Regions from separate parts of the Rahnella inusitata genome, predicted to be linked through region 4. Evidence: predicted binding sites of a transcription regulator. Region 4 holds the regulator's gene; each other region holds the start of a gene.
The links. The regulator Fur, encoded in region 4, represses iron uptake genes when iron is present. The targets are predictions, from matches to a motif close to ATAATAATGAGAACNACTATCAA.
Positions count from the first base shown of each region.

Region 1 (3,184 bases), 2.1 Mb from region 4:
ACTGTTTGGTACATTATTATTTGCACTGCTTCCTGCTGCGGCTCCCGCTGTAGAGGCCAGCAGCTTTAGCCTGAGTACTCCGGGTCTTTCAATCAATATCGGTGACCGCGATCGTCGCGGTTATTACTGGGATGGGTATGACTGGCGTGATGCCGGCTGGTGGAACAATCACCACGGCCGTTACTACGGTGAACGCAGCCATCGCGGCTATTACTGGGATGGCGGCCGCTGGCGCGATCGTGGCTGGTGGGATAACCGTTCTCATCATCGTCCACCTCCGCCGCGCTATTATGGCCGTCCGCATTATGATAATCATGGTCGCGGGCCGGACCGGGGTCATGGTCACGACAGAGGTCGCGGCCCGGATCGCGGGCACGACAGACATGATGATCACCGGGGTCATGGCGATCACCGCCATTGATTCGCAAAGATTTCAGATAAAAAAACGGGACAGTTTGCGCTGTCCCGTTTTTTATTGCTGCGGCGCTGAGGTTATTTCAGCATGCCGATCAGCAGATAGAGGTTAAGGCTGACGACAATCAGCACAATCAGCCGCCCCGCCCATTGCACCGTTCTGGTGTTGGTCATCTCACCCATCAGGCTGCGGTTGCCGGTGAACGCCAGCAGCGGCAACAGCGCCAGCGCAATCCCGAAACTCAGCAGCACCTGGCTCATCACCAGAATTCGTGTGGCGTCGAGCCCCATCAGAATAACGATAAAGGACGGCATCATGGTGACGACGCGACGCACCCAAATCGGGATATAGAACTTCACAAAGCCCTGCATGACCACCTGACCGGCCAGTGTTCCGACGACGGTCGAAGACAACCCGGCGGCGACCAGACTCAGGCCAAAGGTGGTGGCGGCGGCGTGGCCGAGCAAAGGTTGCAGCGTCAGATAGGCCTCATCGAGCTCGCTGATACCGCTGTGCCCGCTAAAGTGGAAAGCCGCAGCGGCGGTCGCCATCATCGCCAGATTCACGAAACCCGCGATGGTCATGGCGATCCCGACATCCAGCTTGGTGGCAGAATAACGTTGCGCTTTCGATGCCTTGCCCCCGCGCTGGGTCAGCGAAGAGTGCAGGTAGATGACGTGGGGCATAATTGTCGCCCCCAGCACACCGGCAGCCAGATAGACGGAATCACTGGTCGGCAGCGCCGGAATTAACATCCCTTTTCCCAGCGCGACCATACTCGGCTGCGAAAAGAACAGTTCGACAATATAAGCGGCTGCCACGAACAGCAGAAGACCGGCGATCACCAGTTCCAGCGGCTTTTGTCCGCGCTTTTGCAGAGCAAGAATAATGAAGGTGGCAATACCGGTCAGCACCGCGCCCTGAAACAGCGACACGCCGAGCAGTAATTTGAAACCGATGGCCGCACCGATAAATTCTGCCAGATCGGTGGCCATCGCAATAATTTCTGCCTGCACCCAGTAAGCCCAGACGGCAGGACGCGGGAAGCGATCGCGAATATGTTCAGCGAGATTTTTGCCAGTGGCGATACCGAGCTTGGCAGAAAGAAGCTGGATCAACATCGCCATCACGTTGGCCCAGACGACGACCCACAGCAACTGGTAGCCGTAAGAAGCACCGGCCTGGATATTTGTCGCAAAGTTACCCGGATCGATGTAACCGATGGCGGCTATAAAAGCCGGTCCCATCAACGAAAGCTTCATCTTTCTGGATGCGCGGCCTGAAGATTCGGTCCGGCTGTTCAACATAATGTGTTAACCCCTACAATTATTACGCTTACACAAATATCGTCTAAATGATAATGATTATCAAGTGCATTTAGATAAATTTGAGCGATGATTCTGATAGGCAGTAAGCGACGACGTGATAACTGTGTGGTTATTCGCCCGCCCGGCTTTCTCAATCCGGACGCGCGCGCTTTCCTAAAACAGAGGCTGTTTGACCAGATTTAGAACGCATTACGGCACATGATAAAGCTAGCACAGGAAAGCAAACTGTGCCTATTTTTCTTAACATCTTGATTTTTTGTGTGGTGGAATGGGATTTGTTGCAATTCATGTCTGCAATTTCTATATTTGCAAGCGACTTCACGTTTTAAATGTACGCGTTACATAGAATGTCCGTCGAAATATAGCCTGCCTCTAATTTGGAGCACCCATGTCTAACATTTTGCACTTTGTATTAGCGTTGGCCGTTGTCGCAGTACTCGCTTTACTGGTGAGCCGTGACCGTAAAAGTATCCGTTTACGGTTCATCGTTCAGCTGTTAGTGATTGAAGTCCTATTAGCCTATTTCTTCCTGAACTCATCTATTGGTTTAGGTTTTGTGAAAGGCTTCTCAGATATGTTTGAGAAATTATTAGGATTCGCTGCGGAAGGAACCGGCTTCGTATTTGGGGGCATGAGCGATAAGGGATTAGCGTTCTTCTTCTTGAAAGTCTTGTGTCCGATCGTGTTTATTTCCGCACTGATCGGTATTTTACAGCACATTCGCGTACTGCCTTTCGTCATCCGTATCATCGGTACGGTACTGTCGAAAATTAATGGCATGGGAAAACTGGAATCTTTCAACGCCATCAGTTCCCTGATTTTGGGTCAGTCAGAAAACTTTATCGCGTATAAAGATATTCTGGGCAAAATGTCTGAAAAACGTATGTACACCATGGCCGCTACGGCAATGTCGACGGTTTCTATGTCGATCGTGGGTGCGTACATGACCATGCTGGAACCGCGCTTTGTTGTTGCTGCGCTGGTACTCAACATGTTCAGTACCTTTATCGTATTGTCGCTTATCAACCCTTATAAAGTTGATTCGGAAGAAGACCTGCAGATCGGTAACACGCATCAGGGTCAGAGCTTCTTTGAAATGCTGGGTGAATACATCCTCGCCGGCTTCAAAGTGGCGATCATCGTTGCAGCCATGTTGATTGGTTTCATCGCACTGATCTCTTGCCTGAATGCGTTGTTCGACGTGGTATTCGGTATCACCTTCCAGGGCGTACTGGGTTATGTCTTCTATCCGTTTGCATGGATGATGGGCGTACCAAGCCACGAAGCCTTGCAGGTCGGCAGCATGATGGCCACCAAGCTGGTTTCCAACGAGTTCGTTGCCATGCTGGATCTGCAGAAAGTTGCTGCTGATTTGTCACCACGCAGCGTCGGTATCTTGTCCGTGTTCCTGGTGTCCTTCGCTAACTTCTCCTCGATTGGT
Region 1 is NZ_CP065024.1:1,627,640-1,630,823, reverse strand. Features, by position in the region: gene I2123_RS07690 (DUF2502 domain-containing protein) at 1-421, shown strand, start outside; gene I2123_RS07685 (Nramp family divalent metal transporter) at 493-1,722, opposite strand; gene I2123_RS07680 (NupC/NupG family nucleoside CNT transporter) at 2,132-3,184, shown strand, end outside.
Region 1: a site for Fur is predicted at 1,764-1,786, ahead of I2123_RS07685 (Nramp family divalent metal transporter). Genes of this name have one in related genera too.

Region 2 (3,184 bases), 1.6 Mb from region 4:
CAAATGCCAGCGCCAGACTTCACCAAACGTAGTGGTCAGCACCAGCAACCAGACATTCAGGTTCAGGCCATCACTCCAGCCATTACCCATCAGCATGGCCTGAATCGACAGCATCCCGACAGACGTTACCGCCGCAACCGCGCCAAACCACATCATCAGTGTCTGGTTTTTTCGCAGTAACATCGCCGAAAAGCCGGCCGGTGCCAGCAGGGAGCAAAACACGCTCAGCCCGAATATTTGCATCAGGGAGGCAAAATGGGCGAACCGGCACAGAACAAACAACGCAGTCAGGCTCATGACTTACTTAACGGTGAAGCTGTACTGACCATTCGTTTTATGACCGTCGACCGACACCACGCTCCACGTCACCCAATATTTACCCGGGCTCAGCGCGTCGGGTAACGGGACAACCGTCTGGGTATTGTCATTGGCAGCGAGCGTTAACGCGCCAGTTTTAACCGCTTTTTTATCTGCACCGGTCAGGGTGATTTTGCTGAAATTTGGTTCGATACCTTCACTGAACCCGAGTGAGAGTTCTGTCGGGCTGGCGGCAAGAACGGTGTCCGCAGCGGGCGTCTGAGTTTTAAGATGTGCATGCGCAAAGGCTTGCGATGAGATAAATCCGCTCAGCAATACGGCTGAGACTGCCATGGCACGGCAAAGAGAGGTGGTTTTTTTCAACACGATGATTCCTTGGCTTGCGTAACGATGAATTTATAACGCCGTCACTTTATCGCAAACCAACCCAAAACGTTTGTCATAAATGCATAAAAAAACGCAGAAGCCGGAGCATTCTGCGTTTTATGTGCATCACAAACGGGGTTTACGCCGCCGGGGCTTGCGCTGCCATATTTTTGAGATCTTTATCAACGAAGAACAAGCCGTTGCCGGTATTGCTGACCAGCGACAGTTTGTCGAGAACGGATTTGAACAAGGTCTCTTCTTCATGCTGCTCTGCGACGTACCATTGCAGGAAGTTGAAGGAAGAATAATCTTTCAGAGTCATCGCCAGATCGGCCAGTTCGTTGATTTTCTGAGTGATCAATTGCTCATGCTCGTAAGTCTGCATGAAGAGATCGGACAGAGACTCAAATGTCACCGGCGGTGCAGCAATCGCGCCCAGCAAAGGCAATGCACCGGTATCGCTGACATATTTGAACAGGCGATGCATGTGATCCATCTCTTCCATGGAATGCTTTTTCAGAAACGCAGCCGCACCTTCGTAGCCTTTGGCGCTGCACCATGCACTCATCTGCAAATATAAATTGGCAGAATAAAACTCGAGGTTCAGCTGTTCATTAAGCTGATCGATCATTTCTTTTTTAAGCATGATGCGGCTCCATAAATAAATTAAGGCAGGGGAATGGGTTTATTTATCCGCATTATGCCCGCATCGACACAAAATAAAAACAGGCGATTCACATTAATATCCACATAAGCAACATTTAATTTTATTTCATTGATTTAAAAGGATTAATTATAATGGCAAATATATAATAATGAGAACCATTAACATGCATGTATATATTAAAAAGAATCATTCCTATTTGATAAAATAAAACCCCCGGTCTAATTGAAGCTAATTATCAATTCCACAACGTGAATGGTTCTTATTCACCCGCATAACATCAGTAATAATTTAGCTTAATGGCTGTTCATAAAAATAAGATGTCAGCATTCACCCCGGCGGTGGCCTCGGGTACAATGCCGGTCAAAACAGAGTCACGGGATGTCGCAATGAGTATCAATCTGGCGGAAATCAGTAAAGAAGAGATGGATCGCATCAACATCGATCTGGCGGCCTCGGCGGTCGCTTTCAAAGAGCGTTACAACATGCCGGTTGTCGCTGAAATGGTGGAACGCCAGCAGCCTGAGCACCTGCGCACGTACTTTCGTGAGCGCGTGATGCATTACCGTGGGGAATCACATAAATTCTCCCGCTTACCTTACGAACCGAAGCAAAAGTAACGTTGCTGGCGCAGGTAAACGGGATTAGGAAAGATTAACGGCGGGTAGCAAATTGCTGGTTGGTGCGGATCAGTTGATCGAGAATGCCCGGCTCATCAAATGAGTGCCCTGCTCCTTCGATAATGTGCAGCTCGGCTTCCGGCCAGGCTTTCGCCAGATCCCAGGCGTTTTGCACCTGACAGGCCATGTCGTAGCGGCCATGCACAATCACCGCAGGAATGTGACGGATGCGGTCGACATTTCTCAACAGTTGATCGTCGGTCTCTAAAAAACCCAGATGTGTAAAGTAATGGTTTTCGATACGGGCAAAGGCCAGCGCAAAGTTATCTTCACCAAACGACGCCGAACCTTCCGCAGGCAGAAGCGTGACTGTTTCCCCTTCCCACAGGCTCCAGATTTTAGCGGCCTCCAGTTGCACTGCGCGGTCGTTTGACGTCAGTCGCTTGTGATAAGCGGCGATCACGTCTTTGCGTTCTTCTTCTGATAAAATTGACAAAATCCGCTGCCATTTTTCCGGGAAGAATCGCGATGCCCCGTCCTGATAGTACCAGGTCAGTTCCTGCTTACGCATGGTGAAGATACCACGCAGCACCATCTCGCTGACATGTTCGGGATGCGTCTGGGCATAGGCCAGCGCCAGCGTGGAACCCCACGAACCGCCGAACACCAGCCATTTCTCAACGCCTGCCATTTTACGCAGACGCTCGATATCTTCCACCAGATGCCATGTGGTGTTGTTGTCGAGGCTCGCATGAGGCTTTGAACGCCCGCAGCCACGCTGATCAAACAGCATGACGTCATAATCATTCGGATCAAACAACTGACGGTGGACGGAGGAACAGCCGCCGCCGGGGCCGCCGTGAATAAAGACTGCCGGTTTGCCTTGTGGGTTTCCGCTGCGTTCCCAGTAAACCTGATGGCCGTCGCCGGTATCAAGCATGCCGCTGGCATAAGCCTCACGCGGTGGATACAACCCTTTTAATTTTGGCATGACATTTCCTGTTCTAGTTGGCCAGAGTATTGATGGATACATTTACAACCCAATAACAGCGCATCAGCCAGCCAACAACAAGTTGTAATCCACGAAAATCGGCTTTTTGTATGCTGTTCGCATACTTATCACGCAATTTCTTTTTCCCCCGCTAAGCGGCGGCGTATTCCGTGACTGTAAAGTACTGTTGGAAACACAAAGGAGCTTGCAACCGGAACGGATTTG
Region 2 is NZ_CP065024.1:2,101,152-2,104,335, reverse strand. Features, by position in the region: gene copD (copper homeostasis membrane protein CopD) at 1-297, opposite strand, end outside; gene yobA (CopC domain-containing protein YobA) at 301-687, opposite strand; gene ftnA (non-heme ferritin) at 824-1,330, opposite strand; gene I2123_RS09850 (DNA polymerase III subunit theta) at 1,738-1,968, shown strand; gene pip (prolyl aminopeptidase) at 2,003-2,959, opposite strand.
Region 2: a site for Fur is predicted at 1,494-1,516, ahead of ftnA (non-heme ferritin). Genes of this name have one in related genera too.

Region 3 (3,184 bases), 1.3 Mb from region 4:
TGTGTACCGATGTAACGCACCCCCGCCCCCAGATCCACACCGACCGGCGTTTTATACTGACCCCAGATGGAAGCCATTTGTTTTGGCGTGACGTATGGCGTGTTGCCGTTGTTCTGGCTGGCATCGCGGATACGGACTTTGTTGTAGGTATAACCGGCCATCACGTTGAAGCGCTCGGTGACCTGTTTCTTGGCTTCCAGCTCCAGACCCTGCGAACGGATTTTACCCGCTGGCTCGTAATAGCTGCCGACCACTACGCGGTTACCCACGTCGTCCTGCGTCAGATCATACAGTGCTGCGGTGTACATGTCGGACGTACCGACCGGCTGGTATTTGATCCCGGCTTCGTATTGCTCACTTTGCATCGGTTTGAGCAACGTGCCGTCGGCACCCGGCAGGGCAGATGGCGTCATCGCCTGACTGTAGCTGACGTAAGGAGAGATCCCGTTATCAAATGCATACAACAGGGAAGCGCGGCTGTTGAAGTGGCTGTCTTTACGCTCGCTGTGGCTGTCGGTGCCATAGATGCTTTCGTAGCTGCGACTGTCGGTTTTCAGCGTATCGTAGCGGCCTGACAAGGTCAGGAACCACTTGTTCCAGTTCATTTCGTCCTGCAGATACGTGCCCATCTGCTCGTAACGGTTTTTGCCGCGGGTGTGGCTGTAATAATCGAGGGTATCGATGCCAACGCCGGTGTACGGGTTCAGCGTACCGGCAGTGGCGCCGTCAGACTTCAGATCGTTGACGAAGTGAGAATAGTCAAAGCCCAGCACCACTTTGTGCGCCAGTTCGCCGGTGGCGAAATCGGCTTCAAGCTGGTTATCAATCGCGAAAGTATCCAGAGAGGATTTCTCGCCGGAATAATAACGGTTCATCAGCGTGCGATCTGCGTTCCAGCCCGCCTGATACACCTGATCCAGTTCGGTATTGGAGTGAGTGTAGTTAGCGTTCTGGCGGAATGACCAGACGTCGTTAAACGCGTGCTGGAATTCGTAGCTGTAGATCTGCTCCCAGCGTTTGAACTGGTTGCGATCCGTTTCACCGTCGAAGAAACCACGGCTCAGTTTCTGTCCGTACAGGCTGCCGTCGGCAGGCACGGCGGCGTGATAACCGCCGGACGGATCTTTTTGCAGATAGGCGCGCAGCAACAGCGAGGTGTTTTCATCCGGCTGCCACATCAGCTGAGGGGAAATCGCATAACGCTCTTCGCGCTGATGGTCATACTGGGTATCGCTGCTGCGGGTCATACCGGTCAGGCGAAATGCCCACTGGTCGTTGATGGCATTGGTGTAATCGAACGCGCCACCTTTGGTATTTTGCGTGCCGCCGGAAAGCTGGAAATGACCTTCTTCAGCGAACTGCGGACGCTTGGTGGTTTCAACCACGACGCCGCCGGGAATACTCTGGCCGTAGAGGGCTGAAGACGGGCCTTTTACCACATCAATACGTTCGAGGAACCAAGGATCAACCTGAATGGAGTTATAGCTCGCGCCATCGCTCAAAATACGCAGGCCATCAAGGAAAGTGTTGTTGACGTCACCGCCGTGGAAACCACGCAGGGAGATCGTGTCATAACGCGTCGCGCCGCCGGCAAAGTTAGTGAATACGCCTGGCGTATAGTTCAGTGCTGCGTTGACTGTCGTCGCATTCTGATCCGTCATCTGCTGACGGGTTACGACCGAAACGGCCTGACCGGTGGTGATCAGCGGCTGGTCGGTTTTAGTCGCGCTTTTCGACGTTTTTGCACTGTAACCCTGCGTCGGTGCATCAGCGGTATCAGCCTGTGATGCCTTGATAACCACTGTATCTTCTGCGGCCAGCGAGGAGGCCGGAAGGGCCACGGCCATGGCGCACAAAAGCACCGAGCGTTTGAGGGGAAAAGCCAACAACATAGTAATAATCCCTATAAATAACCCGATCATTATTCGAGTAATTAATTGATGCGTGTGTAAATAAACCCGGAAGCCAACCACGTTCCGCACGAAAGCCCGGCCAGAAAGAGGCAGGGTATTTACGAAAACGAGACGAATGTTAAACTTAATGATAATTGTTATCATTATTATTTTACAAATTCAAGTGAACTTTATTCAAAAAGTGTGAAGTGGCGACATTTTATCCGCATGAAATTCATGGGTTTTGTGGTTTTTGTTTGAGCGGAATGGAGGGAATGGCCGGGCGATATTATCAGCGAACAGGGTGTTTAATGGCGGTGCAGGTCATTGCCAGAAGATACGCCGCCACGACGAAAGCCGTGACGGCGCAGAAATTGAAGGGATCAGCGCGCCAGCCCAAAACCAATATCAAACAGCGGAGATTCGCTGTCGTGCGGCATATCAGGCTGTTGTTTTAGCACCGCTTCCATCGACGACGGCAGTTCGAATGGCAGTTTGCCGGTAAAGGCTTCCCCGCTGGTGAGGCGGGTAAACAGCACGGCGTCGCTGACGCCAAAATTCCCCACGATGGCTCTGGCTTTATCCTTCACATTGCTCAGAATCGCCGGGCGATCCAGATACACCGTCACTACCGTTGGCACATGTTTGCTGGCGTTAACGATGGCCTGATAATCGGCATTATCGCCGGTAAACTCCAGCGAGCCCTCGTGATGACGCTTACCAAAGAACCACGCCTGATGCAGTTTTTCATAAGGGGTTTGCGCGCGGATGAGCGCCACGTCGGCTTTCTCCGGTGAATCTACCACGGTAAATCCGGCGGCCTCGGCGGCTTTCGGTGCAATACCGTACAGCCAGATTTTCTGGCCCTTTTTCAGCGGTAACAGATCGCCGGTATTTTGCAGCAGCACCAGCGAATGCCCCTGTGCGGCATCGGCTTCTTTCTGCCAGTCCGCGCGGCCAACGGTTTGTACCGCTTTCTGCACATCGACGTACGGATTTTCAAACAGGCCGGTCTGGAATTTTTGCTCAAGAATGCGTATCACCGATTCGTTGAGGCGTTCTTCAGTCAACTGTTTTTCTTTCACCGCGCTGACCAGCAACTGCGAGTCGGTCACACCGCCAAACTGATCGACACCGGCTTTGACCGCTTTGACGAATCGCTGCTGCGGCGTCAGATTTTCGACTCCCCATGACATCCCGCCTGGTACCGGCTCTTTACCTTCCGGCGTGCCGTGGGTGCAGACGTCATCGCAGGTGCTGGTGATCAGCCAGTCGCTGAGGATCACGCCTTT
Region 3 is NZ_CP065024.1:2,414,642-2,417,825, forward strand. Features, by position in the region: gene I2123_RS11405 (TonB-dependent siderophore receptor) at 1-1,892, opposite strand, end outside; gene I2123_RS11410 (glycoside hydrolase family 3 protein) at 2,276-3,184, opposite strand, start outside.
Region 3: a site for Fur is predicted at 2,041-2,063, ahead of I2123_RS11405 (TonB-dependent siderophore receptor). Genes of this name have one in related genera too.

Region 4 (3,184 bases):
GCTGGCAGCCTCAAACAACGGGGTGACACCCTGGGCAACGAGACTCTCCCAGCTGGCAAGCAACTCCTGAACTGCAGATTCTTCCAGGCCCGGATGTGCCGCGGCTTTAAATCCCGCCAGAGCCTGAGTCAGGCCATCGAGAGACTGTTTTGCGGTATCAAAAATTTCCGGCCCTTTGGTCGGATCGGCCTGAAGCTGTGAGACGGCTCGGCTCAAGCGGGTGACGGTGCGAAAATACTGATCATTTCCTTTGCTGATCAGCGCCATATTGTTGACGAGTTCGGAACTGTTCCTGGTGTTTTGGGTCAATGTGTTAAGCGAGTTGACGGTGTAAAGCGATACACCGGCCCACATGACGCAAAAAACGCCAAGAATGATTAATAAAGCGGTCCTGATGGTAATGTTTTTCAAAAACTGCACGATATGCCTCTCTCGAAACATGACTGTTTCTGGTCTGAGGATTGAGGGGGATGCGGAGAATCAAGACACGTAACCAGCGGACGGGTGCCTCTGGACATGTTTGAACACCTCTCCGGGCATCGATTTCTTTATTATGTTGAGATTGCTCTCGCATCATCTATCGGCTGGACGTGCTTAAACTTAAGGAGTGTGTCGGATTATTTCTTCACTTTGCTTTTAACCTCAATAACTTTGAGGTTAAAGACAGACTTTCAAAAGACACGAAGGCGATAACACTTAAAAAGTTTGGCCGATAAACTTATTCGTCAGTTAAGAAGGCGAGCGGAAGCATATTCTCCGCCCCGCAAGTTTGCTATTATCAGCGTTATTATTGCCTGCAATGCAGGGCTTATCATTGAGAACAAGAGGTTAGACATCTTATGGCCGTAGTAGGAATCTTCTTTGGATCCGATACAGGTAACACCGAAAACATCGCAAAAATGATCCAGAAACAACTGGGTAAAGATGTTGCTGAGGTGCATGACATTGCGAAGAGCAGCAAAGAGGATCTGGAAAAATTCGATATCTTGCTGATCGGTATTCCAACCTGGTATTACGGTGAAGCCCAGTGTGACTGGGATGACTTCTTCCCAAGCCTGGAAGAGATCGACTTCGAAGGTAAGCTGGTTGCGCTGTTTGGCTGTGGCGATCAGGAAGACTATGCAGAATATTTCTGTGACGCACTGGGCACCGTGCGCGACATCATTGAGCCACGCGGCGCGGTGATTGTGGGTCACTGGCCAACAGAAGGCTATCATTTCGAAGCCTCTAAAGGTCTGGCCGATGATAAACACTTCATCGGACTGGCGATTGACGAAGACCGTCAACCTGAATTAACCAATGAGCGCGTTGATGCGTGGGTTAAGCAAATTACAGAAGAATTAAGCCTTTCAGAAATTATTGGCTAAAAACCCTGTTGGCCCTGAGGATTTATTCTACAATTGAAGGGCCAAACTATTACTGAAATTAACAATTTAGCCACAACAAAATTGTTACTTTCAGTAGTATCAAGGTACACTGAGTTCATCTGTTTTTTCTATCGATCAAGTCGTTGCATTCTCTGATGTGACCGGCATTTAGTGATCTTTATTAACAGGCAATCGTTTAGGGGATCGGCACACTTCCGTTAAACGAAGGATCCTAAACGAACATTTTTGTGCCGCTGATGCCACAGGCTCCATGCCTCAACTTGATTAGCACATAGTAACAGGACTGAATCCGCATGACTGACAACAACACCGCACTGAAGAAAGCCGGCTTAAAAGTCACGCTTCCGCGCCTTAAAATCCTGGAAGTGCTGCAAGCGCCGGAAGGTCATCACGTGAGTGCGGAAGATCTGTACAAACAACTGATTGATATGGGTGAAGAGATTGGTCTGGCGACGGTTTACCGTGTTCTGAACCAGTTTGATGACGCCGGTATCGTAACGCGTCATAACTTCGAAGGCGGCAAATCCGTATTCGAACTGACCCAGCAACATCACCATGACCACCTGATCTGCTTAGATTGTGGCCGCGTGATTGAATTCCGCGACGAATATATCGAAGGTCGTCAGCGTGAAATCGCTAAGAAACATGGCATCAAACTGACCAACCACAGCCTGTACTTGTACGGCCACTGTGAAGCAGGCGATTGCCGCGAAGATGATTCTTTGCACAATGATAAACCCGCGCAGTAATCTGCCCGGTTCGGTGAAGTTGCCGTCAACGTAAAGCCTTAACTAACCGCTGAAAAGCGGTTTTTTTTTGGCCTGAGCGCTGAACATCAGATATAAAAAACCCCGGAGAACCGGGGTTTCGTTTTTTTTTAGCCTCATGCGGTTTCGCTTAAAGCTTATCGGTGACCGGCTCTGCGCGGCGAAAGCCTGCCCCCTCGGCAGAGGCTGAGCTTATCCAGACATCACCGGTAATTTGCGGTTTTGGCGTATCATCATAATGATGCCAGTGCGTTGAGTCTGAATTTTTTCCATCTCCAACCTCATCCTTAATTCGTTGGTTTAGGAGAATTATTCGCTCTGATTTCCTGCCAGATTTTGCCGCAGTCGTCGGCGTAAGCCTGGCCGTCCCCGGTTTTACGCGCGGTAAGGCAGCGCTGGTAATCCACCACCCGCACTGTTTCCTGTTCGGCAAATTGCTTGTGCGCTTTTTCCTGTTTCAGGACGTCAAGAACCGTCTGGCACGAGGCTATTTTGTCTGGCGATCCTTCCGCCTTGTTGATACAGACGCTGTAGGCCTCACGCAATTTGGTGTCTTCTTTTTGCGCCGTTGTCGGAGCACAGCCTGCAAGGAAAACGCAAGTAACAACGATCATCAGTAATTTATTCATCGACATGGCGACCTCAGAAAATAGTGAATGGAGCGATAACGATGAATTTGACGTCTTTTTCATCCTGGAAGATGTTGCCGTAACCACCGCCCCAGCTCGGGATATCCGAATGGTTGTCGTACTGGGTGTAATGCAGTTTGAACAGCGTGCCTTTGGCGCGGCCTTCCTGAATGGTGTACAGCGCGTCCAGACTCCAGGCGCTCTCTTTCAGGCGCTGGCTCTGGTCATAAGCCGCATTGGTGCTAGGCTTGGCGTCCCATGCATAAACGTAAGAACCGCCCACCGCGAAGCCCGGCAGATCCCATTTCGCCAGATCGTATAACACCCCGGCATAGACCGCTTTTTCACCGTTGGCGTTGAAGTCAGAACGGTTATCCCACCACACGTCAAGACGACCGTT
Region 4 is NZ_CP065024.1:3,744,493-3,747,676, forward strand. Features, by position in the region: gene I2123_RS17570 (methyl-accepting chemotaxis protein) at 1-420, opposite strand, end outside; gene fldA (flavodoxin FldA) at 840-1,367, shown strand; gene fur (ferric iron uptake transcriptional regulator) at 1,682-2,137, shown strand; gene chiQ (ChiQ/YbfN family lipoprotein) at 2,443-2,784, opposite strand; gene chiP (chitoporin ChiP) at 2,798-3,184, opposite strand, start outside.